2 regions of the Pseudomonas sp. TMW22091 genome follow, and region 2 is predicted to be linked to the other one. Evidence: predicted binding sites of a transcription regulator. Region 2 holds the regulator's gene; the other holds the start of a gene.
What was found. Region 2 encodes sigma-54, which starts transcription at its own class of promoters, with help from an activator protein. Its sites were predicted from a motif close to ANTGGCATNNANNTTGCTNT; they were not measured.
Positions count from the first base shown of each region.

Region 1 (16,008 bases), on a different contig from region 2:
CCTGCTCGGCACTCACGGCCCCTGCATACGACAAGCCTGCCCCCTGCCCCTCTGCGAGTGCGTTGATTACGGCGGTTGCAGCGGTCATGACGGGCGCTGGCGCGCCCCCTCGTCCTGCTGTCAAAACGTGGCTATCAAGCGATAACGCCATACGTTCACCCTCAGCCTGTTTTGCACGACCCGGCATCAAGGGCGCATCAGGCAGTGGCAACGGTTCGTTTAACCCCTGCATCACACCGGCACCTGCTACCAGTCGCGTCAACACACGCGCAGAAGACAGCGGCGGTGCAGCCGTTGCGTTTGAGTCGCGGGCCTGCACGTTGACCGCTTGCTGATTGAGCATCATAAGCAGCCATTGCTGAGGATCCGCCAGCAGCTCGACAGCGGGCGCTTGCTCCGCTTGATCGGGTGCCTGCGCTTGCCCGGCTGGCATTTCAATCAAGGGTAATGGCAGCTCAAGCGCGGGCGCTTGTATGACATCGACCCACTGCGCCAGCGCCTCACTAGCACCTTCCACCCCAGCGTCAGGCCCGAGTTGCGCCGCCAGCGGGCTGAAACCACCGAGCAAAGAAAGCGATGCGGACATGGCCTAGTTCACTCCTTGCAGGCTGTCTGCCAATGAATAGGCGTGACGCCCTTCTGCATATTCGGTGTGGTTTGCCAACATCTGGCTCAAGCGCGCACATTCGCGCGCGCAAGCCTGCAAGGCATGACCGTGCAACGCCTTGAGCGGAGCCAGTTTGCGTCGAGTTTCATCGTTGAAGGGCTGGGCGTTTTGCAAGCGCTCAAGGCATTGCCTGATCAACCCGTCGACCTCCCCGATGCGCACCCAGTCTTCCTTGGCCAGGCTTTCGGCGAGGAGCTTTTGCAGATGGGCCAGACGATTGAATTCAGCTTCGAGCGACATTGACACCCTCCCAGCCTTCGCGAATCTGCTCCAGAAGGTGCATCACTTCATCGATCCCGGAGATGGACAACGAGGCGCTGACCTCCACCAGCCGATGCAGGCAATAGTCGTAAAGACGCGACAGACTGATCACCAGCTCCCCGCCCTGCTCATGATCGAGCGTGCTATTGAGCGCGTTGATGATGTTCATGCACTTCTCCAGCGACTGGCCTTTGAGATCGTAATGCCGGGTTTCAATGTGTCCACGGGCGCGAGACAACTCATCCAGCAGCCCATCGAACAGCACCAGCACCAATTGATAAGGCGAAGCGCAAGACACTTGAGTGTCGAGGTCGATTGCGCGGTAGCTGTCATAGCCGTCATTCATTTTTCAGATCATCCGAACATGCTGAAGGTTTGTTCCATCGCCGCCATAACCTGCGCCAACTGGGTGTACTGTTTGAGATAGCGCTGATAGTGATTCTGGTATTTGATCTCCAGATCCTCGTATTTCTCGTCGACCCGTTGCAGCAGGTTATTGAGATTATCCTTGCGCGCCTTCATGGCCCCGGTGCTGCCGCTGGTATAAGTGCCGAGCCTTTTATCGAGGCTTTCCAGCAGATTTCCCGCGCCTGAAAAGAGTTTTTCGAAACCGTCCGGGTTTGCATCCAGCATTTTCTCGAAGGCTTTGGTATCCACCTTGAGCTTGCCGTCCGCCCCTGCCACCACACCAAACTCCATCAACGTGACGCCGCCAAACGGCGTGCGCAGTACCGAGTTGAGCATGGCCTCAATGGCACGGATGCTGGAGTCACCCGCCAGCGCACCGCGTTCGCCGTTCTCACCTCCCGAACCGGTCAAATCATCGAAGGTGCTCAACATCGTGTTGATCGCAGTGACAAACTCATTGAGCTTGTCATTGGTCGCTGTTTGGTCACGGCTGATATTGACGGTCAGCGGCTCGTCCCCCGCCTCATGCACTTTGCTGAACGTCAGGCTGACGCCTTCGATCATGTCCTTGAAGGTGTTGGAACTTTGCTGCAGCTTCATGCCGCTGGCGTCTGCGCCCAGATAGACAATGGCGTCCTGGGCTTTGGACAATTCCTTGGTGTTTCCCAGGCTGGTTTCCAGCGGGCTGCCTGCGGCATCTGTGCGCATTTCAATGGCGTACTGCTCGCCTGTTTCTTCGGCGCTCAGAACCATGGTCACCTCACCGCCGCTGCGAACCAGCGTGGCTTTGACCCCCTCGTTATCCGGGTGATTGTTAATCGCCGAAGCCAGCTCCTCCTGGGACAGTGCGCCATCGCCGTTACTGTCCGCAGCGGCGAGATCGACGGCAAACTCGACGCCATCCTGCTTGATATACAAGTTGCCCGAGTCGGCAGCATCATTACCCAGACCACTGACGGCGACCTGATGCCGACTCGCCAGTTGTTCAACAAAAAACTGATAGCTGCCTTCTTTGGCGCTGGCACCAACGGTGGCACTGGCGATGCCTTCAGCGCTGAAGGTCGCCGCATTGATCAGCATGCTTTTGTCGGTGCCCTTGAAACTTTTGATCGCATTGCCCAAGGCTTTGAGCGCTGCATCCAGGGCGGTGACTGCTTCCAGCTGGGCCTTGTATTTGGTCTCGTTACGCTGGGCCTGCGCTAATTCGCGCTGAACTTCATATTCAGCGAGAAGTTTTGCCTGAGCCTGGATGTAGTCGGTATCGATAGCCATGTACGTGCTCTCCTTAATTGCTAATTAGCAAAACCGGTGCCAATAGATAACGTGTTGTTTTATATGAAGTATTTTTTGTTCTTGTGAAGCAGGATTTCCGTTTTCACGCAGAGGGCTTGAGTGGGCCGGAAAGGTTGTTTCCGGATTATTCAGCTCAAAAGTTCAGTAGGATTCAAAGGCGACATAAAGCGGGGATTGATTAAGGGCAGAAGTTTGAAGAGGGGAAATTGAGGGCCCCCAGAGGAGGCAGAGTGGGCCCAGGCGAGCTCGGGCGTAGAGCGCAGACTTTTCAGGGGTTGCGGTTCACCCCTGAAAACGCAAAAGCCCCGTCTAACCGACAGGGCTTTTGATCTTGCTTGCAGCTTACCGTTTGCAGCGTGGTCTTGCCTTAGCGCCCCATCGCCCGTGCAGCGTCGGCGGTGTACTGATCGGCAGTGAATTTACCCTCATTGAGAATCGGGCCCTTCTTCGCTTCGTTGGTCATGCCGTAGCCGGTGTATTGACCCGAGTTCAAATCGATAAAGAACTGCGAGCCGGCCTGCCAGGCACTCATGTCCGGGTGGTAGTAATAGTTGATCATCGCGTGCTTCCACAACTGGCCGCGGGCGTCGTAGTTGTCAGCCAGTACCGAGTTCCACGTGTCTTCGTCGAGAAACAGCACACGCTTGCCATACACATGGCGGTAGCCTTCTTTCAGATCCGCTTCAAGCACCCAGACACGACGCAGTTCATAACGCATCAAATCCGGATTGGGGTGGTTAGGCGTGAGCATGTCGGCATATTTGACCGTACCTGCGTTCGGCTTATAGGCATTGGCCGGAATGTAGATTTCGCGCTTGCCCACCAATTTCCAGTTAAAGCGCTCCGGCGAGCCGTTGTACAAACGGTCTTCGTCGACGGTCATGGTGCCGTTGGTGCCGATCATCGGCTGGTCATACCCGTAGCCCGGCAATTGGCGCACGCGCCGGGTTGAAGGGCTGTAGGTCCAGGCCTGACGCGGGTCCGTGGAAAAGTTGTAGGGTTCGTGGGCGATGTTCAGCGTGCCGTTGTCACGCGCAGGCTTGAGGGTCATGTTGTTACTCATTGCCTGAATCTTGCCCGAGGTCACGGGCTCAACTTCTGGCGAGTTGGCCTGGGACAAGTTACGGGCGTATGCACGGCCCCAGCCAATGCTGCCGTTAGGCAAGACAGAGGCCAGATCGCTGGTTTTTTCTTCGGTCCAGGCACGCGCAGGCAATTGGTGGTTCCACAGCAATTCCATGCCGTTTTTCGGAATCGGGAACGGCACTTGGCCCAACCCTTCGAAACCCATGCCATCGTTCACCAGCTTGGCATTCAAGGCGTTGCTCATCGCCCGTTTGCACACATAATCCGGGTAGCGGAAATCACGGTGGCCGGGGTAGATATTCATCTTGTAGGTGGCCGGATAACGCTTGAACAGAGCTTTCTGGCCTTCTGTCAGCTTGTCGGCGTATTGGTCCATGTTCTGCGCGGTGATCACCAAAATGGGCTTTTCAGCGGCATAGGGATCAACCGGCTGGTCACCGGAGAATTTGACGTGGTTCCAACCCGGCACTTCGCCCAGGTATTTACCGGTGTAAGGCGGGATGGTGCCCGCCGCGTTACCGGCCTGTTCAGCCCCCACACAGGTCAGCTCTTTACCCAGTTTGGCCGCTTCAGCGGGCGATACCTGAGCGAATGCCGACCCCATGACCAGTCCATTGACGGCCAGGGTGGCTGCGAGCACTACGCCTGTTCTTGTTATTTTCATGTATTGCCTCCTACGCGAATAAGGCTTGCTGGGTATGGGTTCATTCTTCGCCATCCACCGGCGAGCACATCGTCCACAAAGACTAATCAGGCCGTTACCAGCACTTCTTTGAGCAAACCTTTGAGCATCTTGCCCGACGCATTACGGGCGAACGGGGTGTGTTGCACATGAATCTGTGCTGGCACCTTGTAGCTCGCCAGACGCTGGGCAAAATAACCACGCACGGCCTCGCGGTCAGGGCAGTCGTCAGGGTTGCCGCGCACCACCACAAACACCACTTCGCCCAGTACATCGTCCGGTACGGCAAAGGCTGCCGCTTCAATCACGCCGGGCATTTCACACGCGCAGGACTCAATCTCGGCTGCGGAGATTTTCTCGCCGCCACGGTTGATCAAATCCTTGGCGCGGTCAGTGATGTAAAGAAAGCCTTCCTCGTCAAGATGACCGATATCGCCGGTGTCGAGCCAACCGTCATTGAGTGTCTGGGCACTGGCTTCAGGCAAGTTCCAGTAGGCGTTCATCAGGGTCGGTGAGCGCACCCAAATCAGCCCGCTGACGCCTGCAGGCAGTGCACGCTGCGGGCTTTCACCAATGCGCACATCGACAATCGGCAACGGCCAGCCCGCCGACGCCGGTTTATAGACAAACTGATCTCCACCAATGGCTGCGCAAATGCCGTTGCTTTCGGTCAGGCCGTAACCACTGCCACCGACGGCTTCGGGTTTGCGTTGGGTCAAGTGCGCCAACAGGCTGGCCGAGGGGGCAGCCCCACCCAGACCCAGGCCGAACAGGCTTTGGGTATCGGCACTGCCGAAGCGTGGCGAGGTCAGCAGTTGCTGCATCATGACCGGCGCACCGTTGAACTGGGTGCAGTGTTCGTCGCGGATCAGGTCGAAGGCTTTTTCCACGTCCCACTTGTACATCAGCACCAGTCGACGACCACCGCGCAAGGCCAGCAAAAACTGGGCGTGCAGACCACTGACATGAAACAGCGGCACCGCCATCAACGTGGTCGGGGCATAACCGCTGTTGATCACGACGCTGATGCGCTCAGGCGAGCTGACCGCGCAAAAAACGCCCTGAAATTCCAGCGCCACCAAGGCCTGACACACTGCGCCATGGGTCGACAGCACGCCTTTGGCCAGGCTGGTGGTACCCGAGGTGTAGAGGATCATCGCCGGGTCATCGGCACTGATGGTCGGCACCGGCGCATCCTGCAGCGGCTCGGCCAGCAGGTCTTCCAGACGCTGGCAGTGCTCGTCACGGGGCTGGTTGGCATCCATGCCCACCACAACCGTCGCCAAACCTTGTTCGCGCAGGTCATCTTTGAGCAGTTGCAGACGCGGCTCGTCGCACAGTAAAAGTTGCGTCCCGCTGTCCTGCAACCCATGGAACAACTCGTCGCGCAGGCCCCAGCTGTTCAAGGGCACGCACACACCGGCGCAGCGCTGGATCGCAGCAAACGCCACCAGCCAGGCCGGTTGGTTACGCATGGCGATTGCCACACGGTCGCCCTTGCGCAGGCCAAAGCGGTGCACCAATTGGCCCGCCAGACGATCGACCTGATCAAAAAACTGTCGGAAGGTCAGGCGTTGTTGCTCCCACACCAGAAATTCGCGATCCGCGTGGGCCCGGCCAGCATCCATTGCAGCCCAGAGGTTTGGAGCGCTGTGGCGAAAGTGCTTGGGGCCGCCGGCCACAGGTGTCAGTACTTCATAGGGCGAGCCGGGACCAATCAGTTGATCCCAGGCGCTCTGCCATTGTTCAAGTTTCATCTTGTTATTCTCCTGACTCGAACCAATGCCCACAGGTTTAAGCGAGTGCGCCATAGCGCTCGCAGTGATATTCGGCATCCCCCAGGCACGCTTGTGCGACACGGATGCGCTTGAGAAACAAACCGACATCCAGCTCGTCGGTGACGCCAATACCGCCGTGCATTTGTACGGCCTCATTGGCTACTTTCACGGCCATCAGCCCGGACTTCCACTTGGCCAAGCTGACCAGCCGCTGACGCTCTACCTCGCTCAAGTCGGCATCATCCAGCGCTGCCAAGCCGGCCATCACTGCGCTACGGGCCAGCGCCAGCTCCACATAGAGCTGGGCCGAACGATGTTGCAGGGACTGAAAAGAACCAATGGCGACGTCAAATTGCACACGGGTTTTCAGGTAGTCGAGGGTCAAGGCGAACAGCTTTTCAGCCATGCCCAGCATCTCGGCAGCCAGACACACACGGCCGCGATCCAGTGCGATGGTCAATGCTGCACTGGCTGAGCCAGGATCGCCCAACAGGGCATCCGGCCCGACCTGCACCTGATCCAGTTGCAAGTGCGCGTGGTTACGCGAGTCAATCAGCGACAAGGGTTCGACACTTAAACCCGGCGCATCGGCTGGCACCAGAAACAGGCTGACACCCTGCTGCGCATTGCCCGCAACAACGAGATAGCCATCAGCCCCTACCCCGTCTATGACGAACGTTTTTTGCCCGTTCAGACAGAACCCCTGCGCATTGGCTACAACCTGCACCGCCAACTGCGCGGGGCTGTGCCGTGGGCGCTCGTCCAGTGCCAGGGCCAGGCGTTGCTCGCCGCTGATGGTGGCCGACAGCCAGCGATCTTGCTGTTGCGCATTGCCTTGCAAGTGCAACAGCGAACCGCACAGCACCACGCTTGAAAGCAACGGTGAAGCACTGAGGTTGCTGCCGATGGATTCAAAAATCGGGCCCAGGCCCATACAGCCGAAATCCAGTCCGCCGAGGTTTTCGGGGAATGGAATCGCACTCCAGCCCAGTGCTACCGCCTCTTGCCACAGCTGGCTGTCGAAGCCGAGTTCACTGCCCTCGTCACGCAAGGCACGCTGGCGGGATACGGGACTGCGCGCCGCCAGAAACTCGCGGGCGCTGTCGGCCAACAGCCGATGATCTTCGCTATAAAGCAGGTTCATGGTCTGGATCCTTACTTGACTTCAGGCAGGCCCAAGACCCGCTTGGCGATCACATTGAGCTGAATTTCCGACGCGCCGCCAGAAATCGTCAGGGCGAAACTGTTTAACCAACCACGGGTAATCGCCTGTTCTTGTGGAGTAAACGCCGCCTTGTCCCAGCCCAGCGCATTCACCCCCATGACATCCAGCAGCACCTCAAACTTGTCGCGTTCCTGTTCGGTGTGCACCAGCTTCATGATCGACATCAGCCCACTGACGTCTTGCCCGGCGCGGGCTTCTTCGCCCATGCGCTGCACTGTCAGGTTGTAGCTGTGCTCGTTCATCGCGCAGGCCACCGCCCGCGCTGCCAATGCCGACTCGCTTAACCCGGTGGGTTCGGGCAGGTATTCCTGCACCAGCGGCAGCAGGTGAAAATGCGTCGGCAAGCTGAACTCGCCGAACTTGGACATGGCTTTACGCTCGTGCTGCAACAGGCGCTTGGCCAGGTTCCAGCCGCCGTGCAAGGGGCCAATCAACTGGCTTTTTGGCACTTTCACGCCGTCAAAGAACACCTGGCAAAACGCCGATTTACCACTGATCAAATCAATCGGCGCGACACTCACACCGGGGCTTTTCATGTCCAGCACAATCAGGCTAATGCCCGCGTGCTTACTGGCGCTGCCATCGGTCCTGACCAATGCGTACATCCAGTCCGACTTGTCACCGTAAGAGGTCCAGATCTTGCTGCCATCCACCACAAAGTGATCGCCCTCATCGCGGGCAGTGGTTTTCAGGCTGGCCAGATCAGAACCGGCATTGGGTTCGGAAAACCCTTGGCACCATCGCACTTCACCACGGGTCATCGGGGCCAACAGGTTGAGTTTTTGCTCTTCGGTGCCGAACTCCAGCAACACGGGCCCCAACATCCAGATGCCCAGATTGATTTGCGGCGGGCGGCATTTAAGGCGCCGCAGCTCGCTTTCAAGCACGGCGTTATATTCTGCACTCAGGCCGCCACCGCCGTAGGCTTGCGGCCAGTCGGGGCAGAACCAGCCTTTGTCACGCATGCGCTCGAACCACAGCCGGGCGTCAGCATTGGGAAACTCGACGTCACTGCCTCCCCAGACCAACTCCCCTTCAGGGATGGCTTTACGCTGCGATGGCGGGCAATTGGCCTCAAGCCAACTGCGGGTCTGCTCTCTGAACTGTTCAATCGCGCTCATGTAATTTCCTTTCGGATGGTAATTCCGTAGCCGCTGACGAGGCACGAAGGCTGCGATAAGGGCCGCAGGACCTTCGCATAGAGGGCCACCCATCGCAGCCTTCGTGCCTCGGCAGCGGCTACAGGTTTTGCCGTGTTTTCGCTGCGATTCAGCGCTGGGTTCGCGGCATGCCCAGGCCGAACTGGGCAATCAGCTCACGCTGGATTTCGTTGGTGCCACCACCAAAGGTCAAGGTCACTGAGGCACGTACTTCGTACTCCAGTTCGCCCTGCATGAGCGAAGCAGGCGAACCACCGCGCACCAGCCCGTTGGCACCGACGATGTTGCTCAGCACACGCAGAATCTCGATAGCCGATTCCGAGCCATACACCTTGGTGGTCGACGCCAGCGCCACGTCCATGCGGTCATGTTCCAGGTCGGCGGCGATGCGCAGATTGATCAGGCGCATCGCTTCGAGTCGGGCATAGCACTGCGCCAAACCCGCCCGAACCCACGCTTTGTCAGTCGCCTTGACACCGTTTTCGTCGGCTTCGCGCGCCCACATCAAGACCCGGCGAAACAATCCGACCACTTTGTCGGACCAGGCGCCGAGCCCCAGACGCTCATGGTTCAGTTGCGCAGTTATCAGCTTCCAGCCGCCGTGCAACTCACCTACCAGCATGTCGCAGGGCACCCGCACGTTGTCGTAATAAGTGGCCGCTGTCGGATTGCTGGTGGTCGGGATAACGGTGGTCGAGAAGCCCTCGGCGCGCGTATCCAGAATCAGGATCGACACGCCCTTGTGCCGAGGCCGTTCCGGATCGGTACGCGCAGCCAGCCAGATGTAATCGGCCGACTCGGCACCCGACGTCCAGAGTTTGTTGCCATTCACCACGAAGGTGTCGCCCTCAAGCCGGGCGGTGGTTTTCAGCACCGCCAGATCGCTGCCCGCATCCGGCTCGGAATAACCGATGGCAAAAATGATTTCGCCTGCCGCAATGCCCGGCAAGAATTTGGCTTTCTGTGCCGGGGTGCCGTGGGCCATCAAGGCCGGCCCCACGGTGCTGATGGTCACAAACGGCAGCGGTGCCCCGGCAATATTGGCCTCTTCAAAGAAGATAAATTGCTCGGTAGGGCCGTAACCCTGACCGCCGTGCTCCTTGGGCCAGCCCACGGCCAGCCAGCCGTCACGGCCCATCTGGCGGATGGTGTCGCGGTACAGTTCGCCGCCCTCCTTGCCGCGCAATTGATCACGCAGTTCAGGGGTCATCAGGTTTTGGAAGTAGTCGCGCACTTTATGGCGCAGGGCGTGTTGCTCGGGCGTGAGGTCGACGTACATTCAGGCTGCTCCCAAAATCAGACCGCTGGTGGGTACGCCTGTACCGGCCGTGACCAGTACGTTTTCGACACTGTCCACCTGATTGACGGCACTGCCACGCACTTGCCGTACGGCTTCAGCCACGCCGTTCATGCCGTGGATGTAGGCCTCGCCCAACTGCCCGCCGTGGGTGTTGATCGGGAACTTGCCACCCCGGGCATGGTGCCCCGCGCGAATAAATTCCTTGGCTTCGCCCCGCTCGCACAAGCCGAACTCTTCAAGCTGGGGCAATACAAACGGAGTGAAGTGGTCGTAGATCACCGCCGTCTGCAAGGCTTCTGGGCCGAGGCCTGACTGGCGATACAACTCTTTGGCCACTACGCCCATTTCCGGCAGCCCGGTAATGTCATCGCGGTAGAACGAGGTCATGATTTGCTGGCCAGAAGTAATCCCCTGAGAACCGGCCTTGATCATTACCGGTTTTTGGCGCAAGTCTTTGGCGCGCTCGGCTGAGGTGATCACCATCGCCACCGCGCCATCCGATTCCTGACAGCAATCAAGCAAGTGCAACGGCTCGCAGATCCAACGTGACGCCTGATGCTCTTCCAGAGTGATGGGCTTGCCATAAAAGAACGCCGCCGGGTTAGTCGCGGCAAAATCTCGAACGGCCACGGCCACGCGGCCAAAATCTTCTGACGTCGCGCCATAGGTGTGCATATATCGCTGGGCAAACATGCCGACCCAGGACGCGGGTGTATGCAAGCCGTGGGGCATGTACCAGCCGTAATTGACGTTTTCAAAAATCGGGGTGGAAGCAAAGCCGTAACTGCCGCTGCCGAAGCGATACCACGAACGCTCGTTCATGGCGCGATAGACCACCACCACCTTGGCCACGCCGGTCGCCACGGCCATCGCGGCATGCATGATCGGCGCACAGGCGGCACCTCCGCCGTGGGGCACCTGGGAGAAAAACTTGACGTCTTTGCAACCCAGCAGGCGGGCAATTTCGTATTCCGGAACTTTGTCCACGGAGTACGAGCTGAACCCTTCAACTTCACTGGGATCAATGCCGGCGTCTTTAAGCGCTGCCAGGGTGGCTTCCATGGCCAGGCGCAGCTCGGTGCGGCCAGAGTTCTTGGAAAATTCAGTGGCACCCAAACCAACAATGGCGGCGCTACCGGAAAGTGACGATTGCGTCATGTGTGCTGTCTCCCGCTATCAAGGCAGAACCAGCGCGACCGTACCGGTCACGTGGTTGCCCATGGAATTTTTGCCGCTGAGGGTGATTTCCACCGTGCGGGTGGCGGCATCCTGGCCCGTCACGGCGCCGTTGAAGGTCATGCAATCGCCGGGGTAGTTAGGTGCACCGAGCTTGATTTTCAGCGACGTAAAACGCGCTGCCGGGCCGGCCCACTCTTCGACAAAGCGTTGCACCAGACCGTTGGTGGTCAGGATGTTCATAAAGATGTGCGGTGAACCCAGCGCTTGTGCGGCGTTGAGGTCATGGTGACCAGGGAAATAGTCGCGGGTCGCAATCGCGCCGCCCGTTACCAGCCCCACAGTGATCGGGATCGCCAGAGGCGGCAGTGCTTCGCCGGGGCGTACGTCATCAAAGCGCTTGGTGTTCTTCAAGGTCATATTTCCATCCCAGCTTGTCGTTATGGCTCAGCCAATCGCCGAGGCGTTCAAGGCTTGCTGCCGATCCGCCCAGGGCACTGCCCAGCGCGCGGCTCCAGTAGAGAAAACGGTGCATCGGGTACGTCAGGTCGACGCCGATACCGCCATGTACATGCTGAGCGTTATGCCCGATCACATGGCCCGCTTCACAGGCCTGCCAAGCGGTGGCCAGTGCTTCGCTCGGCGCAGGCAAACCGGCGTCGAGCCGATAGCACAATTGCCACAAGCAACTGCGCAACGCTTCAAGGGCGATATGGGCGTTGGCCATGCTCATTTGCACCGCCTGAAAACTGCCAATGCTGCGGTCGAACTGGCGGCGGTCGGTGACGTACTCCACCGTGCGGCGAATCTGTTCGGCGCTGACGCCCAGCTGCAATGCCGCCAAAGCCGCCGTGCTGCGCGGCTCCAGCCAGTCCAGTGCGGCTACCGGGAGCAGCTGCTGGGCAGTAATGGGCAGCCCGTCAATATGCAGATCGGCAATCCCTTCGCCGTGGGTCATACGCCCAGGTACATGGGTGATCCCTTTCGCGGCCAGTTCGACAAACGCCAGACGCGGCTGACCTTCAGCGTTGACCAGCAGCAAAGCAGCCTGAGACTGTTGCGCCAGTGCCAAGGCACCGACTCGCCCACTCAGCCGCCATCCGCCCTCAACCGGCTGAGCGTGCAGTGTCATTCCGTGAGCCGTGTTGAGCCCGCTCAAGTCCAGGGTCAGCAGGGTACGTCCCGCCGCCGCGTCATCAGCCCATGCTTGCAAGGCCGGGTCTGCGAACTGTGCCAAGGTTGCGGCGGTCAACTGATGAGGCCACAACGGCACTTGCCCAAGTGCACGCCCTTGCGCCTCCAGCACGCACATCAACTCGGTCATGCCCAGCCCGCTGCCACCCTGCTGTTCCGGGATGGCCAAGGCCTGCAAACCGGTCTCCACGCACAATTGCCACAACGGTTCCATATAGGCTTGATCGCGCGTGTCGTACTGACGCAAACGGTCATCGGTGCAATAGTCGGCAAACACGCTTTGAGCCATTTCGGCAATCGCGAGCTGCTCTTCGGTTAATTCAAAATCCATGCTATGCCCCCTGCTCGGCGACTGGCCGGAACATCGGCAAGGTCATTTCACCGTCGAAGGTCTGGAACTCAAGCTGCAAGGCCTGACCGATACGCAGGTCCTCACGGGTTACACCCGCCAGCCCCGCCACCAGACGCACGCCCTCCTCAAGCTCGATCAAGCCAATGGGATTGGGATGATCGAACGGCGCTACTTCGGGGTAATGCATGATCACAAACGAATACAGGCTGGCGCGTCCACTGGCCTCAACGCTGTCCCAATCAAAGGAGTGACATTCGATACACACCGGTGCAGGCGGATGACGCAGGGTCTGGCATTGGGTACAGCGCTGAATCAGCAACTTGCCCGCGTCGCAGCCTTCCCAGAAAAACCGCGTGTCATCGCTCATGCCCGGTTTAGGACGCTTGATAACGGGTGCGGCATCCGCCTTGGCCGGCTCAGCCTTGACACTGTGATCCTTGGCCGGGCGGAACTTGAAGACGCGGAACAGCAACTCGCCCACCGCCTCGTCGCCACTTTTGTGCTCGACGAAATAACTCATCACCAAAGTGACAAAAAAGCCGGTGCCCAGCCCCGTGGTTTTCTCGTCGCCCACCGCGTCCAGACGCGTCGTGTAGTAGAGCTTTTCGCCCGGACGCAAGTTGCGGTTGAAAGTCAGCTCAGAGTTGACCGCCACCACAGACGGATAGCCGTAACTCTCGATCAGCTTGAGCACTTCATACGGATTTTCCGTGGTCGAGCCCGGCGGGTAGTTGTTGGCATGAAAGCCTTCCAGGCACCAGACCTGCAACATTGCCGGTGGTGCAACCAGCCCGTCCTGTTCACTGTTAGCGGCCGTGACCGCATCGGTGTACAGCGGGTTGTCGACGCCCATGATCTCGCACCATTGGCGAATCATCGGGGCGTTGACCTCGTCCCAGGCGTAGACGCGACCATATTCACGCCCCACCAGGGCGCGCACGTCGGTTAGCAATTGAGAATCAGCCACGTTCGTCTCCTGCGTGTAGAGAACGGCAACCCACTGGTCGCCGCTTAAGGTCGATCAATGCACTGCGCTCTGCGCGGCACCCAGAAAAGCAGGACGTTCACCGCCCCCGTGCAACAAAAGATTGCAGCCACTGGCATATCCGGCCATGGGCGAAGCGATAAACAGGCAAGCGTTACCAATGTCTTCGGGCAGCGCCATGCGCCCGGCGGGAATCCCGGCACTGACCGCGGCAACGCCGTGCTCATCGCCGTAGTGCAGGTGTGATTGCTCGGTTTGAACCAGCCCCGGACTGACCGCGACCACCCGCACCTTGGGCGCCCATTCCACCGCGAGTGACTGAACAAGGGCCAGCACACCGGCCTTGGCCGCGCCATAAGCGGCTGTGCCAGGCGATGCGCGCAAGGCGCTGATACTGCCGATAAACACAATGCAACCGCCGCTGGCCTGCTGCTGCATCAGGGCGTTAGCCTGCTGCGCGACATTCAGGGGGGCGATCAGATTGAGACGGATAATGCCTTCGTGAAAGCGCGGCGAAGCAGTCGCAGCCTCGGCCGCCGGGCTGCCACCCGCGTTGTTGATGACCACATCAAGACGGCCGAAATCGGCGCGAATACCGTCAAACAATGCCTTGAGCGAATCCAGATCACGCACGTCACACGCCATGAAAATCGCCTGCGCGGCGCCGCCCCGAGGCAACACTTCAGGAGCCGCCCTGCCACACACAATCACCTGCGCGCCGGCCTGGAGAAAACTGCTGGCGATCCCTGCCCCGATACCTTTGGTTCCGCCGGTAACCAGCACCACCTTACCGCTGTAGTCCAGCCCTGAGAGTTGGCCCATGACACGCTCCTCTTCTACTGATAGAGCCACTCTAGGGGCTACGCTCAGGGTGCTCGTCGTCTGAACGGACGATGAAGCGCGCGCGTGTGAACGCAACACTCCAGCACAGGCTGTGCTGACAGCTCCCTGCTCAATGAGGACCCACATGTCTGACCCGACTGCTGCGCCGGTACTACTGGAGTTTCCGGCCCTGGGCGTAGCCCTGCTGCGCCTTAACCGCCCGCAGGCCACCAATGCCCTGAGCCTTGAGCTGCAAGCCTTACTCTCTCGCTACTTCACCGAGTTGGCCGAGAACCCCGAGGTGCGCTGCATCCTGCTGACCGGTGGGGACAGCGTGTTTGCTGCAGGTGGCGACATCAACAGCATGGCCGGTGTGGGGCCAATCGACATTTACCAACGTCATACCGAACGGGTCTGGGCGCCGATTCAGCACTGCCCCAAACCGGTGATCGCGGCGGTCTGTGGTTATGCCTATGGCGGGGGCTGCGAATTGGCCATGCTGGCGGACATTATTGTGGCGGGTACCAGCGCGAAGTTTAGCCAGCCGGAGATCCGCATCGGCATCATGCCCGGCATTGGCGGCACCCAACGTTTAGTGCGGGCAGTGGGTAAAGCCAAAGCCATGCGCATGGCCTTGACCGGGCAACCCATCACCGCTGAAGAAGCCTGGATATCAGGGTTGGTCAGTGACGTGGTCGAGGATGGGCAGGTACAAGCCCATGCGCTGAAATTGGCGACCTTGATCGCCGCCATGCCGCCTTTAGCCGCTGAGCAAATCAAGGAAGTGATCCTGGCCGGTGTGGATGCACCGCTGGAGACTGGCCTGGCATTGGAACGCAAAGCCAACGCGCTGTTGTTTGCCTCGCGCGACCAGAAGGAAGGGATGCAGGCCTTTATTGAAAAGCGTACCGCCAAGTTTAACGGGAACTGACCTGGGTAATATTCCAGACTACCAGCGGTCATATAGATTCAAAAAGGTTCATGTTCGCTCAATAAAACATCATAAATGTCCTACGCTTTTGTGTACTGATTCAGACCTGTAAGCCTTCAGGGTTGAACGACATGCCAGCGGTTACCCATGAAACAAAGCAGCCCTCGAATACTGCCGCACAGGCTACAACAGCCGCGCAGCCGGTTAGTGAACACACACAGCAATCGAGAGCGCCCGTTGTATTCATGGGTGCCCCCCTCACCTCTGGCACCCACAGCGAGGGCATCAACGGTCAAGACGAAGCCTTTTGGCAATCAATCTCGTCACACATGCTTGAACACGCCTTTCAAGTCATGCTGGAGAGCCTATGGGCCGCCATCAAAGAGCGATACGCCAAGGAGTTTGAATTACTGAGTGACGCCACTGAACTGTCAGGGGTTTTGCTCGACGCAACGCTGTCGATGATCGATAAGTGCGCCCGGATCGTTGCCTTTCTTGAAATTCAAAAAAATAAAATTCCCCAGATAAAAGATGAGATTGCGCTTGTCCAAATTTTACTGCGCATCGTCACTGATCTGGGTGGAGCGGGCAGCACTGTATTCAAACGCAGCGTCCTCACGCTCGAGCATCTAGAACACCTGCTCAACAACCCAGCTGTTCAAGCATTGGCCGACCCGAGTTCTATCAG
Region 1 is NZ_SCFI01000010.1:136,643-152,650, reverse strand. It holds gene EQV93_RS18100 (flagellar hook-length control protein FliK) at 1-586, opposite strand, end outside; gene EQV93_RS18095 (hypothetical protein) at 590-907, opposite strand; gene fliS (flagellar export chaperone FliS) at 891-1,274, opposite strand; gene fliD (flagellar filament capping protein FliD) at 1,283-2,608, opposite strand; gene EQV93_RS18080 (DUF1329 domain-containing protein) at 2,997-4,379, opposite strand; gene EQV93_RS18075 (class I adenylate-forming enzyme family protein) at 4,466-6,154, opposite strand; gene EQV93_RS18070 (acyl-CoA dehydrogenase family protein) at 6,192-7,319, opposite strand; gene EQV93_RS18065 (acyl-CoA dehydrogenase family protein) at 7,331-8,521, opposite strand; gene EQV93_RS18060 (acyl-CoA dehydrogenase family protein) at 8,670-9,839, opposite strand; gene EQV93_RS18055 (lipid-transfer protein) at 9,840-11,018, opposite strand; gene EQV93_RS18050 (MaoC family dehydratase) at 11,037-11,456, opposite strand; gene EQV93_RS18045 (acyl-CoA dehydrogenase family protein) at 11,428-12,561, opposite strand; gene EQV93_RS18040 (OB-fold domain-containing protein) at 12,563-13,549, opposite strand; gene EQV93_RS18035 (SDR family oxidoreductase) at 13,604-14,389, opposite strand; gene EQV93_RS18030 (enoyl-CoA hydratase) at 14,535-15,320, shown strand; gene EQV93_RS18025 (hypothetical protein) at 15,452-16,008, shown strand, end outside.
Region 1: the regulator sigma-54 is predicted to act here: its motif matches at 2,633-2,652, upstream of fliD (flagellar filament capping protein FliD).

Region 2 (16,008 bases):
TGTTGCTTAAAAACAGCGTGGCTCAAACCACCCTGGAGCGTTCAGTACACAGCGGCCATCACTCAGGAGTACATTGATATGACTTACACATTGCCTGCTTTGCCTTATGCCTATGACGCCCTTGAGCCGCATATTGATGCGCAAACCATGGAAATTCATCACACCAAACACCACCAGACCTATATCAATAATCTCAATGCGGCTGTGCAGGGAACCGAATGGGAAGACTGGCCAGTGGAAAAACTGGTCGCCAGCGTTCAGCAATTGCCCGAGCAACTGCGACCGGCAGTGATCAATCATGGCGGTGGACATGCCAATCACTCTCTATTCTGGGAAGTGATGAGTCCTAAAGGGGGAGGTATTCCAGAAGGCGCACTGCTTAAGGCGATTGATGAGCAGTTGGGAGGGCTTGATGCGTTCAAAGAAGCCTTTACCAAGGCTGCATTGACCCGTTTTGGCAGTGGCTGGGCATGGTTGAGTGTCACGCCACAAAAAACATTGGTCGTCGAAAGCAGCGGTAATCAGGACAGTCCGTTGATGAATGGCAACACGCCGATTCTTGGGCTGGATGTGTGGGAGCACGCGTACTACCTGCGTTACCAAAACCGTCGTCCCGAATACATCAGTGCGTTTTATAACGTTATTAATTGGCCAGAAGTGGCGCGTCGTTATCAGGCCGCTATTGGCTGACTCAACAGGATTCAGGCAGATTATGGGCACGCAAATATTAGCGGTCGGGGGCGTGCGAATGTTTCGCTATGCCCTTGGCACGCTCTTGCTGTTGGCGGGCACGGCCTTGCTGGTAGCCAAGGGATTGGTCTGGCTGGATCTGGAGCCCAGGATGTTACGGGCGCTGCAAGGCGGAGCGCTCTGCGCGTTGGGTACGGCGCTGGGCGCGGTGCCGGTGCTGGTTATTCGCAAGATGCCAGTGGCGGTCAGCGATACCTTGTTGGGCTTTGGTGCCGGGGTGATGCTGGCCGCCACGGCCTTCTCGCTGATTGTTCCCGGCATAGCAGCGGCTCAAAGTCTTGGCTTGTCAGCTTGGGCCGCCAGCGGGTTGATCAGTGCGGGTATCTTGCTGGGCGCTTTCTTTTTGTTTCTGGTGGACCGCAAGGTCGCGGGAGGCGGGCCAGAAGTCTTGGTCAGTCGTCCCGGTGAACCCGTGATTGCACCGCGCATCTGGTTGTTCGTGATTGCCATCGTGGCGCATAACATCCCCGAAGGCATGGCGGTCGGGGTGTCGGCAGGCGGCGGAATGCCAGACGCCGATAGTCTGGCGATGGGCATTGCGCTTCAGGATGTGCCAGAGGGGCTGGTAATTGCATTGGTGTTGGCTGGCGCGGGCATGTCGCGGGTCAGGGCATTCTTGATCGGGGCTGCCTCAGGCCTTGTCGAGCCGGTGTTCGCCTTGCTTTGTGCCTGGTTGGTCAATCTGGCCGAAGTATTGTTGCCAATGGGGTTGGCATTGGCGGCGGGGGCCATGCTGCTGGTGGTCACGCAAGAAGTCATCCCCGAATCACGCCGCAATGGCCACGAAAAACTGGCCAGTCTGGGCTTGTGTGTAGGGTTTTGCTTGATGATGGTGATGGATACGGCGTTGGGTTAAGCGTGGCTTACTCGCCTTCATCAAAGTAGTTATTGATGAGTTTGGTCAGGGCATCAAGGGCTTCCTGCTCTTTCTCGCCTTCAGTCTTGAGGTGGATAGTCGTGCCCTTGCCAGCGGCAAGCATCATCATGGCCATGATGCTTTTGCCATCCACCATCGAGTCAGCGGTACGTCCTGCTCTGACCAGACATGGAAACTGTCCTGCGATACCTACGAACTTGGCCGATGCCCGGGCGTGCAAGCCCAGCTTGTTGATGATTTCAATTTCCAGTGCAGGCATCGCGGTAGTGATCCTTTCAGGTAAGGTCGCGGTGGCGAACCTGGACGTTCTTCAGGGTTTCTTGCAGGCATTTACCGAGGCGTTCAGTCAGGTAGACCGAGCGATGATGCCCGCCTGTGCAGCCAATGCCAATGGTGACATACGCCCGGTTGCTGGCTGCGAAGCGGGGCAGCCATTTAAGCAGGTAGCTGGAGATATCCTGAAACATCTCTTCGACATCCGGCTGTGCTGACAGGTAGTCTGCGACCGGCTTGTCCAGCCCCGATTGCTCGCGTAGCTCTGGCTTCCAGTACGGGTTAGGCAAGCAGCGCACATCGAACACCAAGTCGGCATCGACCGGCATGCCACGCTTGAAACCAAACGACTCAACCAAAAATGCGGTCCCGGCCTCGGGTTTGTTCAGCAAACGCAGCTTGATGGTATCGCGCAGCTGATAGAGGTTGAGGTTGGTGGTATTGATCGTCAGGTCAGCCAGGTCGGCAATGGGCCCGAGCAAGAGGTTCTCGTCACGTATGGCTTCGGCCAGAGAGCGACTGGCGCTGCTCAGTGGGTGACGCCGGCGTGTTTCAGAGAAGCGTTTAAGCAAGGTTTCTTCGTCGGCATCCAGAAACAGCACATCGCACTGTATGTGCCGGTTGCGCACCTCTTCAAGCAGTTGCGGAAAACGCGACAAATGGCTGGGCAAGTTACGTGCGTCAATGGACACGGCAACCAGCGGCTGTGCCAATTCGGTATGAATCAGCGCACGCTCTGCCAGCTCTGGCAGCAGCCCGGCGGGCAGATTGTCGATGCAATAGAAACCGTTGTCTTCGAGGACAGCCAGTGCAGTGCTTTTTCCGGAGCCTGAGCGTCCGCTAACGATGACTAAGCGCATGATTAATGATCGCTCTGTACGTCCAGAACAACCTTATACAGCTCTTCGTTGCTGCTGGCTGCGCGCAGTTGGTCGCGCACGTCTTTGCGGTCGAGCATGCTGGCGATCTGCCTGAGCAGTTCCAGATGAGCATCGGTGGCCGCTTCAGGCACGAGCAAAACGAATAGCAGGTCGACTGGCGCGCCATCAATGGCGTCGAAATCTATGGGCGCATCGAGGTGCAACAAGGCGCTGACAGGCGCCTCGCAACCCTTGAGGCGGCAATGAGGTATGGCAATGCCGTTACCAAAACCGGTGGAACCCAGTTTTTCACGGGCAAGCAAACTCTCGTAAACGTCCTGCATGGCCAGATCAGGCACCTGATCGTGAATCAGCTTGGCAGTGTGTTCGAGTACGCGCTTTTTACTGCCGCCCGGCACGTTCACAAGGGAACGGCCAGGGGTCAGGATATTTTCAAGTCGAATCATGGGTATGGAGTATTAACGCCCCGTTGCGCCTTGAAGCAGGCTTTGGGACTTTTCCTTATGTTTTTTCAGTTGGCGATCGAGCTTGTCAGCGAGCAGGTCGATTGCAGCATACATATCGGTATGCTCTGCGTTCGCAACGACTTCCTTCGGACCCTTGGGGATATGCAGGGTGGCTTCAATCTTCTGCTGAAGTTTTTCGACTTTCATGATGACCTGTGCATTGGTGATCTTGTCGAAATGGTTCTCCAGGCGTTTGAATTTTTCGCCTATGTAAGCGCGTAACGCGTCGGTGACTTCCAGATGCTGTCCACTGATGTTGATTTGCATGCAGTTTCTCCTTCGGTTGCCATTGCATAAAGTGGCAGGCCGAACAGCCTGCCACTGAAACGCGGTGGCCCGTGGCTTACATCAACCTCTTGCGTTCGCTGGAAGGCGCTATCCCGAGGGATTCGCGGTACTTCGCGACGGTGCGACGGGCCACTTGAATACCTTGTGCCTCCAGTAAACCAGCGATCTTGCTGTCACTCAACGGCTTTTTCTGATTTTCAGCCGCCACCAGTTTTTTAATGATGGCGCGGATCGCTGTGGACGAGCATTCGCCCCCTTCAGAAGTGCTGACGTGGCTGGAGAAAAAGTACTTCAACTCATAAATGCCGCGGGGCGTATGCATGAACTTTTGCGTGGTCACCCGGGAAATGGTCGACTCGTGCATGCCTACTGCTTCGGCAATGTCATGCAGCACCAAAGGCTTCATGGCTTCATCACCATATTCCAGAAAGCCGCGCTGGTGCTCGACGATTTGCGTCGCCACTTTCATCAGCGTTTCATTGCGGCTTTGCAGGCTTTTGATAAACCAGCGAGCTTCTTGCAACTGATTGCGCATGAAGGTGTTGTCGGCGCTGGTATCAGCGCGGCGCACAAAACCAGCGTATTGAGGGTTTACCCGCAAACGTGGCATGGACTCCTGATTAAGCTCAACCAGCCAGCGATCATTGTCCTTGCGCACAATCACGTCCGGTACCACGTATTCGGCTTCGCTGGACTCGATTTGCGAGCCGGGGCGCGGGTTGAGGCTTTGTATCAGTTCAATGACCTGACGCAGCTCATCTTCCTTGAGCTTCATGCGGCGCATGAGCTGACTGTAATCGCGGGCGCCCAAGAGGTCGATGTAGTCCGTTACCAGGCGCTTGGCTTCATTGAGCCATAGCGTTTTGGACGGCAGCTGGCGCAATTGAAGAAGCAGACACTCACTGAGGTTGCGGGCGCCAATCCCAGCTGGTTCGAATTGCTGAATGCGGTGCAGAACGGCTTCGATCTCATCGAGTTCGATGTCGAGTTCTGGGTCGAATGCCTCAAGGATTTCGTCTAGTGACTCGTCGAGATACCCTTGGTTGTTGATGCAGTCGATGAGCGTTACGCCAATCAGCCGGTCAGTGTCTGACATGGGTGCCAGATTCAGTTGCCACAGCAGGTGGCTTTGCAGGCTTTCGCCGGCCGAGGTGCGGGTGGTGAAGTCCCACTCGTCATCATCGTTGCTTGGCAGGCTGCTGGCGCTGGTTTGGTAGACGTCTTCCCAAGCCGTGTCGACAGGCAGCTCATTGGGAATGCGTTCGTTCCATTCACCTTCTTCCAGGTTGTCCACGGTGGGTGTGGACTCCTGATACGACGGCTCCTGAATATCGTTATTGGGTTTTTGCTCGATGTTGTCGGCCAGAGGGTCTGAATTGTCGAAGTCGTCGCCTTCTTCCTGGCGCTCGAGCATTGGATTTGATTCCAGAGCCTCCTGGATTTCCTGTTGCAGATCCAGGGTGGACAATTGGAGCAGACGGATGGCCTGTTGCAGCTGCGGTGTCATCGTCAGCTGTTGGCCCATTCTCAGGACTAGCGATGGTTTCATGGCTGGGGCTTAAGACCTTATTCGCCGGCGCGCATGGCGCCATCCACTACCAAGGCGCGTGAGCGCCAAACATAAGCAAATTATATGCCTGAACCCAGTACGTTTGACTAGGGGCGTTTCCAATTAGTTTGAGATGTTTTCAGAAGCGGCGTGCAAGCGGGCCCCAAATGCGAAAAAACCTTGACCGTCATAATGATGTTCAAGGTTTATCGCTACAAGGGGCCACTCACGATGGGGTTTACAAGCGGAACTCATGCCCCAGATACACTTCGCGAACCAACTTGTTGGCCAAAATGGTTTCAGCATCGCCTTCTGCGATCAGTTGACCGTCGTTGACGATGTAGGCAGTTTCACAGATATCGAGGGTTTCACGCACGTTGTGGTCTGTGATCAGCACGCCAATGCCTTTGGCTTTGAGGTGGTGAATGATCTGTTTAATATCACCCACGGAAATGGGGTCAACGCCGGCAAAAGGTTCGTCGAGCAGGATGAACTTCGGAGCGGTAGCCAGAGCGCGGGCAATTTCTACCCGACGTCGCTCACCACCGGACAAGCTCATGCCCAGGCTGTCGCGGATATGATTGATATGGAATTCCTGCAGCAGGCTTTCCAGCTCTTTACGGCGACCGGCCTTGTCGAGCTCCTTGCGCGTTTCGAGAATCGCCATGATGTTGTCGGCAACCGACAGCTTGCGGAAGATTGACGCTTCCTGTGGCAAGTACCCGATACCGGCACGTGCGCGGCCGTGCATGGGTTGGTGGCTGACATCCAGATCATCGATCAGCACGCGACCCTGATCGGCCTGAACCAGGCCGACAATCATATAAAAGCACGTGGTCTTGCCTGCGCCGTTAGGGCCAAGCAAGCCTACGATTTGCCCGCTGTCGATTGACAAGCTGACATCGCGTACCACTTGGCGACTCTTGTAGCTTTTAGCCAAATGCTGGGCTTTCAGAGTAGCCATTAACGGGCCTTCTGCTGGTCAGTTTTCTTCTTCGGCTGGATGACCATATCGATGCGTGGTCGCGGTGCGGTGACATTAGAGCCATTGGCACGGCCAGCGTTAGCCACTTGCTTGACGGTGTCGTAGACGATTTTCTCGCCTTCGGTGGTGTTGCCGTCATTGATAACCTTGGCCTTGTCGATCAGTACGATGCGATTTTGAGGCGCATGGTATTGGATCGTTACAGCATAGGCCTGCACGGGCTTTGGATCAGTGGCTTTTTGCAATTGCTCGAAGTAAGCCAGATTGCCCACCGACGTCACAACGTCAATTTCGCCCGCAGCGTTACGGGTGATGGTTACCTTGTTGCCGGTAATCTTCATCGAGCCTTGGGTGATGATGACGTCGCCCTTGTAGGTAGCGACCCCGTTTTTGTCATCCAGCTGCGCATCATCAGCCTGGATGTGAATAGGCTGTTCATTGTCGTTCGGCAGAGCCCAGGCGCTCGCGCTTCCCAGTGCTGCGCTCAGGCTGAGCAATAATGGGAGGGTTTTAACGAGACTCATACTGTCCTCTTACGTTGGACAGCAGGTCCATCCTGCCGTCTTTCAAATATGCTTTCATTCCCTTGCCAGTCGTTACACCGCCAGCGCCGTCGATTCTAACGTCTCGGTCGGTCTGCGCATATTGCTTCTGAGGGAAAACAGTCATGCGGGTGCTGGTAATAATGGTGGTGCGATCTTTTTCGTCGGTACGGGCTACGCGCACCGAGTCGATCAGCTCAACTTCAGTACCGTCCGGGTTCACTTCACCGTGCTCGCTTTGTACGTGCCACGGATAGGCTGTGCCGCGATACATTTGCAGGTCGGGAGTGGTCAGCAAGGTGACTTCGGATGCCTTCAAGTGTTCAACCTTGTCGGCGGTCATTTCGTACTGCAACTTGCCGTCCGGTAAATATTGAAGGCTGCGCGTTTTCAGGGCGTAGTAGTCAATGGCGCCTTCATCAACAGCCACGGGAGGGCGGTCGAGAAAGCGTTCCGGGCTGATATTCCAGTAGCCAACAGCCGCGAACAACGCGGCAATGACTGTGAATAGCAGGATGTTGCGAATCTTTTTGCTCAGCATATAAAGCTCTATAGGTAGGCGGCGAGGGCAGCATCAAGGCGGCCTTGGGCTCGCAGAATCAGCTCGCAAAATTCGCGTGCTGCACCTTCGCCGCCTCGCGCCTGGGTAACCCCATGGGCGTGCTGGCGAACAAAACTTGCCGCATTGGCAACCGCCATGCCCAAGCCTACGCGGCGTATAACCGGCAAGTCGGGTAAGTCGTCGCCCAAATAAGCAACCTGCTCATAGCTTAGGTTGAGTTGGCCGAGAAGCTCGTCCAAAACCACTAATTTGTCTTCGCGGCCCTGATACAGATGTGGGATGCCCAGATTTTGCGCGCGACGCTCAACCGCAGGCGTCTTGCGACCGCTGATAATGGCTGTTTGAACGCCCGCAGCCATCAGCATTTTAATGCCCTGACCATCGAGTGTACTGAACGACTTGAATTCGCTGCCGTCTTCAAGGAAGTACAGCCGCCCATCTGTCAGCACGCCATCGACGTCGAAGACGGCCAGCTTAATACCTTTACCGCGTTTAAGCAGTTCTTGAGTCATTACATCACTCCTGCGCGCAGCAAGTCGTGCATGTTCAAGGCGCCTACCGGGCGGTCTTCCTTGTCGACAACCACCAGTGCGCTGATTTTATGGTCTTCCATGATCTTCAGGGCTTCGGCTGCGAGCATGTCGGCTCGTGCCGTTTTGCCATGTGGGGTCATGACCGTGTCGATGATGGCATTGCGAATATCGATCTCGCGATCCAGCGTGCGACGCAAGTCGCCGTCGGTGAAGATCCCGGCCAGACGGCCATCTTCTTCTATAACCACGGTCATGCCGAGGCCTTTATGGGTCATTTCCATCAACGCATCTTTGAGCAAGGTGCCGCGAACCACGTGCGGCAATTCATCACCCGAGTGCATGACGTTTTCGACTTTCAACAGCAAGCGTCGACCCAGAGCGCCACCTGGATGGGAAAAAGCAAAGTCTTCGGCGGTGAAGCCGCGCGCTTCAAGCAAAGCTATGGCCAGCGCGTCGCCCAGTACCAATGCCGCAGTGGTCGATGAGGTGGGCGCCAGATTGAGTGGGCAAGCCTCTTGTGCCACACGAGCATCCAGGCTGACATCGGCGGCTTTGGCCAATGGTGATTCGGGATTGCCGGTCATGCTGATCAATTTGATGCCCAGGCGCTTGATCAGGGGCAGCAGGGTCACGATTTCAGCGGTCGATCCGGAATTGGACAGCGCGAGGATAATGTCGTCGCGGGTAATCATGCCCATGTCGCCATGACTGGCTTCAGCCGGATGGACGAAGAAAGCAGTGGTGCCGGTGCTGGCCAGGGTCGCGGCGATTTTATTGCCGATGTGCCCGGACTTGCCCATGCCGACCACAACTACACGGCCTTTACTTGCAAGAATCATCTCGCAAGCGCTCACGAAATCAGCGTCGATATGGGTCAGCAAGCCTTCTACAGCTTCCAGCTCGAGGCGGATGGTGCGTTGGGCAGATTGAATCAGGTCGCTGGATTGGCTCATGTTTGAAGTCGGGTAGCCTGAGAAAAGGCAAAGATTATAGCGGTTATGTGCTGATCACTCACGCGCGATCGTCGTAGTTTGTGGTCTGCACCTGTAAAGAGGTCACGGCCTTGGTGCTCAATGGGATTAATTTCGCTGTCTGGATGCTTACAGGGCACTCCTTCGGCCTTGGGCGGTCAGTAAGAGCAGTGGTATAGTTCGCCGCCAGTTCGGCCCGCTCAGGGAGCATGCTTCTTTTTACTGAAGGAGCCGGGTGTCCGAGTGAGAGGCAGAGGCTGCATCGCAAGGAGTTTAGATGAGCGCTGATAACGCCTACGCGGTCGAGCTGAAGGGAGTGTCCTTCAAGCGCGGCACGCGCAGCATCTTCAATAATGTCGATATTTTGATCCCGCGTGGCAAAGTCACTGGGATCATGGGCCCTTCGGGCTGTGGCAAGACTACCCTTTTGCGTTTGATGGGGATGCAACTGCGTCCCAGCAGCGGTGAAGTGTGGGTCAACGGTCAGAACCTGCCGACGCTGTCGCGCAGTGACCTGTTTGATGCGCGCAAGCACATGGGCGTTTTGTTTCAGAGCGGTGCGTTGTTCACCGATCTGGACGTATTTGAAAACGTAGCCTTTCCGCTACGTGTTCATACCCATTTGCCTGAAGAAATGATTCGCGACATCGTGCTGCTCAAGTTGCAGGCAGTGGGACTGCGCGGAGCCATCAATCTGATGCCGGATGAGCTGTCCGGCGGCATGAAACGTCGAGTTGCCCTGGCACGGGCCATTGCCCTTGACCCGCAAATCCTGATGTATGACGAGCCGTTTGTCGGGCAAGACCCTATCGCAATGGGTGTTCTGGTGCGTCTGATACGCTTGCTCAATGATGCGCTGGGTATCACCAGTATTGTTGTTTCGCACGATCTGGCTGAAACCGCGAGTATTGCTGACTATCTCTACGTGGTGGGTGATGGTCAGGTGCTGGGGCAGGGTACGCCAGAAGAACTGATGAATGCCGATAACCCGCGTATTCGTCAATTTATGAACGGCGACCCGGACGGTCCTGTTCCGTTTCACTTTCCGGCGTCGGACTACCGAACCGATTTACTGGGGAAGCGCTGATGCGCAAGCATTCAATAATGGACCGCATCGCGTTATTTGGCCGGGCCGGGATCGACATGGTTTCGGTCTTGGGGCGCTCGGTGATCTTCCTGTTTCACGCTTTGCTGGGGCGTGGTGGCATCGGCGGCATGTTTGGGCTATTGCTCAAGCAATTGCACTCTGTTGGCGTCATGTCGCTGGTCATCATCGTCGTGTCCGGGGTGTTTATCGGCATGGTGCTGGCCTTGCAAGGTTTCAGCATTTTGTCCAGTTATGGTTCCGAGCAGGCTGTCGGGCAGATGGTTGCTCTGACCCTGTTACGTGAACTGGGACCCGTGGTGACTGCGCTGTTGTTTGCCGGGCGGGCGGGCTCAGCCCTGACCGCCGAAATCGGCAACATGAAATCCAGCGAGCAATTGTCCAGCCTTGAAATGATCGGTGTGGACCCGCTCAAGTACATCATTGCGCCTCGCTTGTGGGCCGGTTTTATTTCCCTGCCGCTGCTGGCGATGATTTTCAGCGTGGTCGGGATCTGGGGCGGTTCGTGGGTGGCGGTCGACTGGTTGGGCGTTTATGACGGCTCGTACTGGGCAAACATGCAAAACAGCGTGACCTTCAGTGGTGATGTGCTCAACGGGATCATCAAAAGCATCGTGTTTGCCTTTGTGGTGACCTGGATTGCTGTGTTTCAAGGTTATGACTGTGAGCCCACTTCAGAGGGGATCAGCCGTGCCACTACCAAGACCGTGGTGTATGCCTCGCTGGCAGTCCTCGGGCTGGACTTTATTTTGACTGCCTTGATGTTTGGAGATTTCTGATGCAAAACCGCACCATGGAAATCGGTGTCGGCCTGTTTTTGCTGGCTGGCATCCTGGCTTTATTGTTGCTTGCCCTGCGAGTCAGTGGACTGTCTCCGACGGCCAGCACCGACACTTATAAGCTCTACGCTTACTTTGACAACATCGCCGGTCTGACCGTGCGCGCCAAGGTCACTATGGCGGGCGTGACTATCGGCAAGGTCACGGCGATCGACCTGGACCGTGACAACTTCACGGCCCGCGTCACCTTACAAGTCGACAAGAGCGTCGATAACCTGCCGACCGACTCGACAGCGTCTATTCTCACGGCGGGTCTGCTGGGCGAGAAATACATCGGTATCAGCGTCGGTGGCGATGACACCCTGCTGAAAGATGGCGGCACCATTCACGACACCCAGTCGTCCCTGGTGCTTGAAGATCTGATCGGAAAATTTCTGATGAATACCGTTAGCAAAGAAGCCAAATAAGGAGCTTTTAGATGATTTCTCTCTTGCGCCGTGGCCTGCTGGTTATTCTGGCAGCCGCACTGCCGATGATGGCTAACGCCGCACCGGGCCAGTCTGCCCATGACATCGTTTCTGATACGACCACACGGCTGCTGGCCGATCTGGCTGCTAATAAAGAGCAGTACAAGCAAAATCCAGCCAAGTTTTACGATGCTCTGAACAACATCGTTGGCCCTGTTGTGGATGTTGATGGTATTTCGCGAAGCATCATGACCGTGAAATATTCGCGTAACGCCACCCCTGCGCAAATGCAGCGCTTTCAAGAAAACTTCAAGCGCAGCCTGATGCAGTTCTATGGCAACGCCTTGCTTGAATTCAAGAACGAAGGCATCACTGTTTCTCCTGCCAAGGATGAAAGCGGCGATCGCACCAGCGTTGATATGACCGTGAAGGGTGAGAAGGGCGCTATCTATCCGTTGTCCTATACCCTTAATAAGGTGAATGGCGAGTGGAAGGTGCGTAACGTCATCATCAATGGCATCAACATCGGCAAGTTGTTCCGCGATCAGTTCGCTGATGCCATGAGCCGTAACGGCAACAATCTGGACAAGACCATCGATAACTGGGCTGGCGAAGTCGCCAAAGCCAAGGAAAAAACCGATGAGAAGCTGAGCCAATGAGTGAAGCCGCCATCACCCTGGCCGGCGAAAGCGAATTGCGCCTCAGTGGCGTACTCGATTATCAGACCGGTCCTCGTTTACGCAAGGAAGGTCAGGCGCTGATCAAAAAAGCCTTGGCCAAAGCCCTGGTGGTGGATTGCTCTGCGGTCATTAAATCCAGCAGCGTGGGTTTGTCGCTGCTGTTGTGCTTTATCCGGGACGCAGACGCCCAGAACAAGTCATTAAGCATTCGTGGATTACCCGAAGACATGCGCGAAATCGCCCAAGTGTCGGGTTTGACCGAGTTGTTGGCACACCATTAATCGCCACATACAGCAAAGCCCCCCGTCAGAGTCCTGTTAAGTGGGGTTCGCAGGCGCGGGGCTTTTTTGTATGATGGCCGACCCGCGCGCGTTAGGCGCCGATTGAGGTTGAGCATGCAGGCCGTAGAAGTGAAGAGCTTTCTTGAGGGAAAGCTGCCTGGAATCCAGGTAGAAGTTGAGGGCGAAGGCTGCAACTTTCAGCTGAACGTGATTAGTGACGAACTGGCGGCCTTGAGCCCGGTTAAACGTCAACAAAGCATCTATGCCCATTTGAACCCGTGGATTGCTGATGGCAGCATCCATGCGGTCACTATGAAATTCTTCAGCAGCGCGGCCTGGGCCGAGCGCACCTGAGCCCCCTGAGCCCATTGGCGTCGAGATTGTTATGGATAAATTGATTATTACCGGCGGTGCCCGTCTTGATGGCGAAATCCGTATTTCCGGTGCGAAGAACTCTGCTCTGCCGATTCTGGCAGCGACCTTGCTGTGCAATGGCCCGGTAACGGTTGCCAACCTGCCACATTTGCATGACATCACCACCATGATCGAGCTGTTCGGTCGCATGGGCATTGAGCCGGTGATTGATGAAAAGCTCAGCGTAGAAATCAACCCGAATACCATCAAAACCCTGGTGGCGCCGTACGAACTGGTTAAAACCATGCGTGCGTCGATTCTGGTTCTGGGGCCGATGGTGGCTCGCTTCGGTTACGCTGAAGTTGCATTGCCGGGCGGTTGCGCCATTGGTTCGCGTCCGGTCGACCTGCACATCCGTGGCCTTGAAGCCATGGGCGCGGTGATTGATGTTGAAGGCGGTTACATCAAAGCCAAGGCACCTGAAGGTGGCTTGAAGGGTGCTAACTTCTTCTTCGATACCGTGAGTGTGACCGGTACTGAAAACATCATGATGGCCGCAGCACTGGCCAATGGCCGCAGTGTATTGCAGAACTCTGCTCGCGAGCCTGAAGTCGTTGACCTGGCCAACTTCCTGAACGCCATGGGCGCCAAGGTAAGCGGTGCTGGCACTGACACCATCATCATTGATGGCGTCAAAGAGCTGCACCCTGCCACTTATCGCGTGATGCCAGACCGTATCGAAACGGGTACTTATCTGGTTGCTGCTGCCGTGACCGGTGGCCGCGTCAAGGTCAAGGACACCGATCCGACCATCCTTGAAGCCGTGCTTGAAAAGCTCAAGGAAGCCGGCGCTGAAGTGACCACCGGTGAAGACTGGATCGAACTGAACATGCACGGCAAACGCCCTAAAGCGGTGAATGTGCGTACAGCTCCGTACCCTGCATTCCCGACCGACATGCAGGCGCAGTTCATCTCGCTCAACGCCATTGCCGAAGGCACGGGTGCAGTGATCGAGACCATCTTTGAAAACCGTTTCATGCACGTGTATGAACTTCACCGCATGGGCGCCAAAATTCAGGTCGAAGGCAACACCGCCATCGTAACCGGCACTGAAACGCTAAAAGGCGCGCCAGTGATGGCTACGGATCTGCGTGCTTCCGCAAGCCTGGTGATTTCGGCACTGGTTGCTGAAGGTGACACCCTGATCGACCGCATCTACCACATCGACCGTGGTTACGAGTGCATCGAAGAAAAACTGCAAATGCTGGGTGCCAAAATTCGCCGCGTTCCGGGCTAGTTTGTTGGCGTTTGGCCTCATGGGCACATGGATCGTGTCCAGCTGTCAGGTGACGTAACGGCGTTCACGCGTTATCTTACCTGGCCTTGAATCGTTCAAGTCGAGCCTGATTATCAGGCTCGATGCTTGTCCGGCGCCGATTGCGTACGGGCAAAAGTACCCTGATAAGGACTTACGTTTCCCATGTTGACCATTGCACTGTCCAAGGGCCGTATCCTTGACGACACCCTGCCGCTTCTGGCTGAAGCAGGCATTGTGCCGACCGAGAATCCGGACAAAAGCCGCAAGCTGATCATCCCGACCTCACAGCCAGACGTCCGCCTGCTGATTGTACGTGCGACCGATGTGCCGACTTACGTTGAACATGGTGCCGCCGACCTCGGTGTTGCCGGTAAAGACGTGCTGATGGAATACGGTGGCCAGGGTCTTTACGAGCCACTCGACCTCCAGATTGCCCAGTGCAAGCTGATGACCGCTGGAGCCATCGGTGTGCCTGAACCTAAAGGCCGCCTGCGCATTGCCACCAAGTTCGTCAACGTTGCCAAGCGCTACTATGCCGAACAAGGCCGTCAGGTCGACATCATCAAGCTGTATGGCTCGATGGAGCTGGCGCCATTGATTGGCCTGGCCGACAAAATCATCGACGTGGTCGATACCGGTAACACCTTGCGTGCCAATGGCTTGGAACCTCAGGAATTCATTGCCGCCATCAGCTCCCGTCTGGTGGTTAACAAGGCCTCGATGAAAATGCAGCACGCCCGAATTCAAGCCCTGATCGACACCCTGCGCAAAGCAGTGGAGTCGCGACACCGCGGCTGACTCACCTGCGCGACCTGGGTCTAATCCCTGATGTCGCGCCCATCCATCCGCGTAATAGCCAGAAATTTCAGGTACCCACGCGGATGGCTTGGTAGTCTTGCCGTGCCTGATCCTTGCAAAAAACCATTCCAAGCTAACGCCCATTACCGAGGCCCTCGCTATGACCGCTCCCACTGCAATTCGCCGACTCAACGCTGCTGACCCGGATTTCGCGCAGCATCTGGATCATCTGCTGAGCTGGGAAAGTGTGTCAGACGACTCGGTCAATCAGCGCGTACTCGACATTATCAAAGCGGTGCGCGAACGCGGAGACGCGGCGCTGGTTGAATTTACTCAGCGCTTTGACGGGTTGACCGTGAATTCAATGGCCGACTTGATTCTGCCGCGCGAGCGTCTGGAATTGGCCTTGACCCGCATCACCGTGCCTCAGCGTGAGGCACTGGAAAAAGCCGCTCAACGCGTGCGCAGCTACCACGAAAAACAGAAGCAGGATTCCTGGAGCTACACCGAAGCCGATGGCACGGTGCTGGGCCAGAAAGTTACGCCGCTGGATCGTGCAGGCCTGTACGTGCCGGGTGGTAAAGCTTCATACCCGTCGTCGGTATTGATGAATGCAATCCCGGCCAAAGTGGCCGGCGTGACTGAAGTGGTCATGGTTGTTCCGACCCCGCGCGGTGAAATCAACGAACTGGTATTGGCGGCGGCCTGCATCGCCGGCGTTGATCGGGTGTTCACCATCGGTGGTGCTCAAGCGGTTGCTGCGCTGGCGTACGGCACCGAAAGCGTACCCAAAGTCGACAAAGTGGTAGGCCCCGGCAATATCTATGTGGCCACGGCCAAGCGTCACGTGTTCGGTCAAGTGGGCATCGACATGATCGCCGGGCCATCGGAGATTCTGGTGGTGTGTGATGGTCAGACTGATCCGGACTGGATCGCCATGGACCTGTTCTCCCAAGCTGAGCATGACGAAGATGCGCAAGCTATTTTGGTCAGCCCGGATGCAGAGTTCCTCGACAAAGTCGCAGCCAGTATTGCCAAGCTGCTGCCGACCATGGAACGTGCCGAGATAATCGAAACTTCGATCAAAGGCCGTGGCGCCTTGATTCTGGTCAAGGACATGCAGCAGGCGATTGACGTGTCCAACCGCATTGCTCCGGAGCACCTGGAGCTCTCAGTGGCTGACCCTCAAGCCTGGTTGCCGCAAATCCGTCATGCGGGTGCCATCTTCATGGGCCGTCACACCTCTGAAGCTCTGGGTGATTATTGCGCCGGGCCTAACCACGTGCTGCCGACTTCCGGCACCGCGCGTTTCTCCTCGCCGCTGGGCGTGTACGACTTCCAGAAACGCTCCTCGATCATCTTCTGCTCCGAGCAAGGCGCATCGGAGTTAGGTAAAACCGCCTCAATTCTGGCGCGTGGCGAATCGCTGACCGGGCACGCTCGCAGCGCTGAATACCGAATCATCGCTGACACCGAGCAGGGGCAATAAGCATGAGCAAATTCTGGAGT
Region 2 is NZ_SCFI01000011.1:104,013-120,020, forward strand. It holds gene EQV93_RS18625 (DUF2753 domain-containing protein) at 1-77, shown strand, start outside; gene EQV93_RS18630 (superoxide dismutase) at 79-690, shown strand; gene EQV93_RS18635 (ZIP family metal transporter) at 713-1,606, shown strand; gene EQV93_RS18640 (HPr family phosphocarrier protein) at 1,614-1,886, opposite strand; gene rapZ (RNase adapter RapZ) at 1,903-2,760, opposite strand; gene ptsN (PTS IIA-like nitrogen regulatory protein PtsN) at 2,763-3,227, opposite strand; gene hpf (ribosome hibernation-promoting factor, HPF/YfiA family) at 3,240-3,554, opposite strand; gene EQV93_RS18660 (RNA polymerase factor sigma-54) at 3,631-5,124, opposite strand; gene lptB (LPS export ABC transporter ATP-binding protein) at 5,363-6,088, opposite strand; gene lptA (lipopolysaccharide transport periplasmic protein LptA) at 6,088-6,633, opposite strand; gene lptC (LPS export ABC transporter periplasmic protein LptC) at 6,620-7,192, opposite strand; gene EQV93_RS18680 (KdsC family phosphatase) at 7,201-7,725, opposite strand; gene EQV93_RS18685 (KpsF/GutQ family sugar-phosphate isomerase) at 7,725-8,699, opposite strand; gene EQV93_RS18690 (ATP-binding cassette domain-containing protein) at 8,995-9,804, shown strand; gene mlaE (lipid asymmetry maintenance ABC transporter permease subunit MlaE) at 9,804-10,601, shown strand; gene mlaD (outer membrane lipid asymmetry maintenance protein MlaD) at 10,601-11,068, shown strand; gene EQV93_RS18705 (MlaC/ttg2D family ABC transporter substrate-binding protein) at 11,080-11,727, shown strand; gene EQV93_RS18710 (STAS domain-containing protein) at 11,724-12,029, shown strand; gene EQV93_RS18715 (BolA family protein) at 12,144-12,383, shown strand; gene murA (UDP-N-acetylglucosamine 1-carboxyvinyltransferase) at 12,415-13,680, shown strand; gene hisG (ATP phosphoribosyltransferase) at 13,864-14,499, shown strand; gene hisD (histidinol dehydrogenase) at 14,660-15,988, shown strand; gene hisC (histidinol-phosphate transaminase) at 15,991-16,008, shown strand, end outside.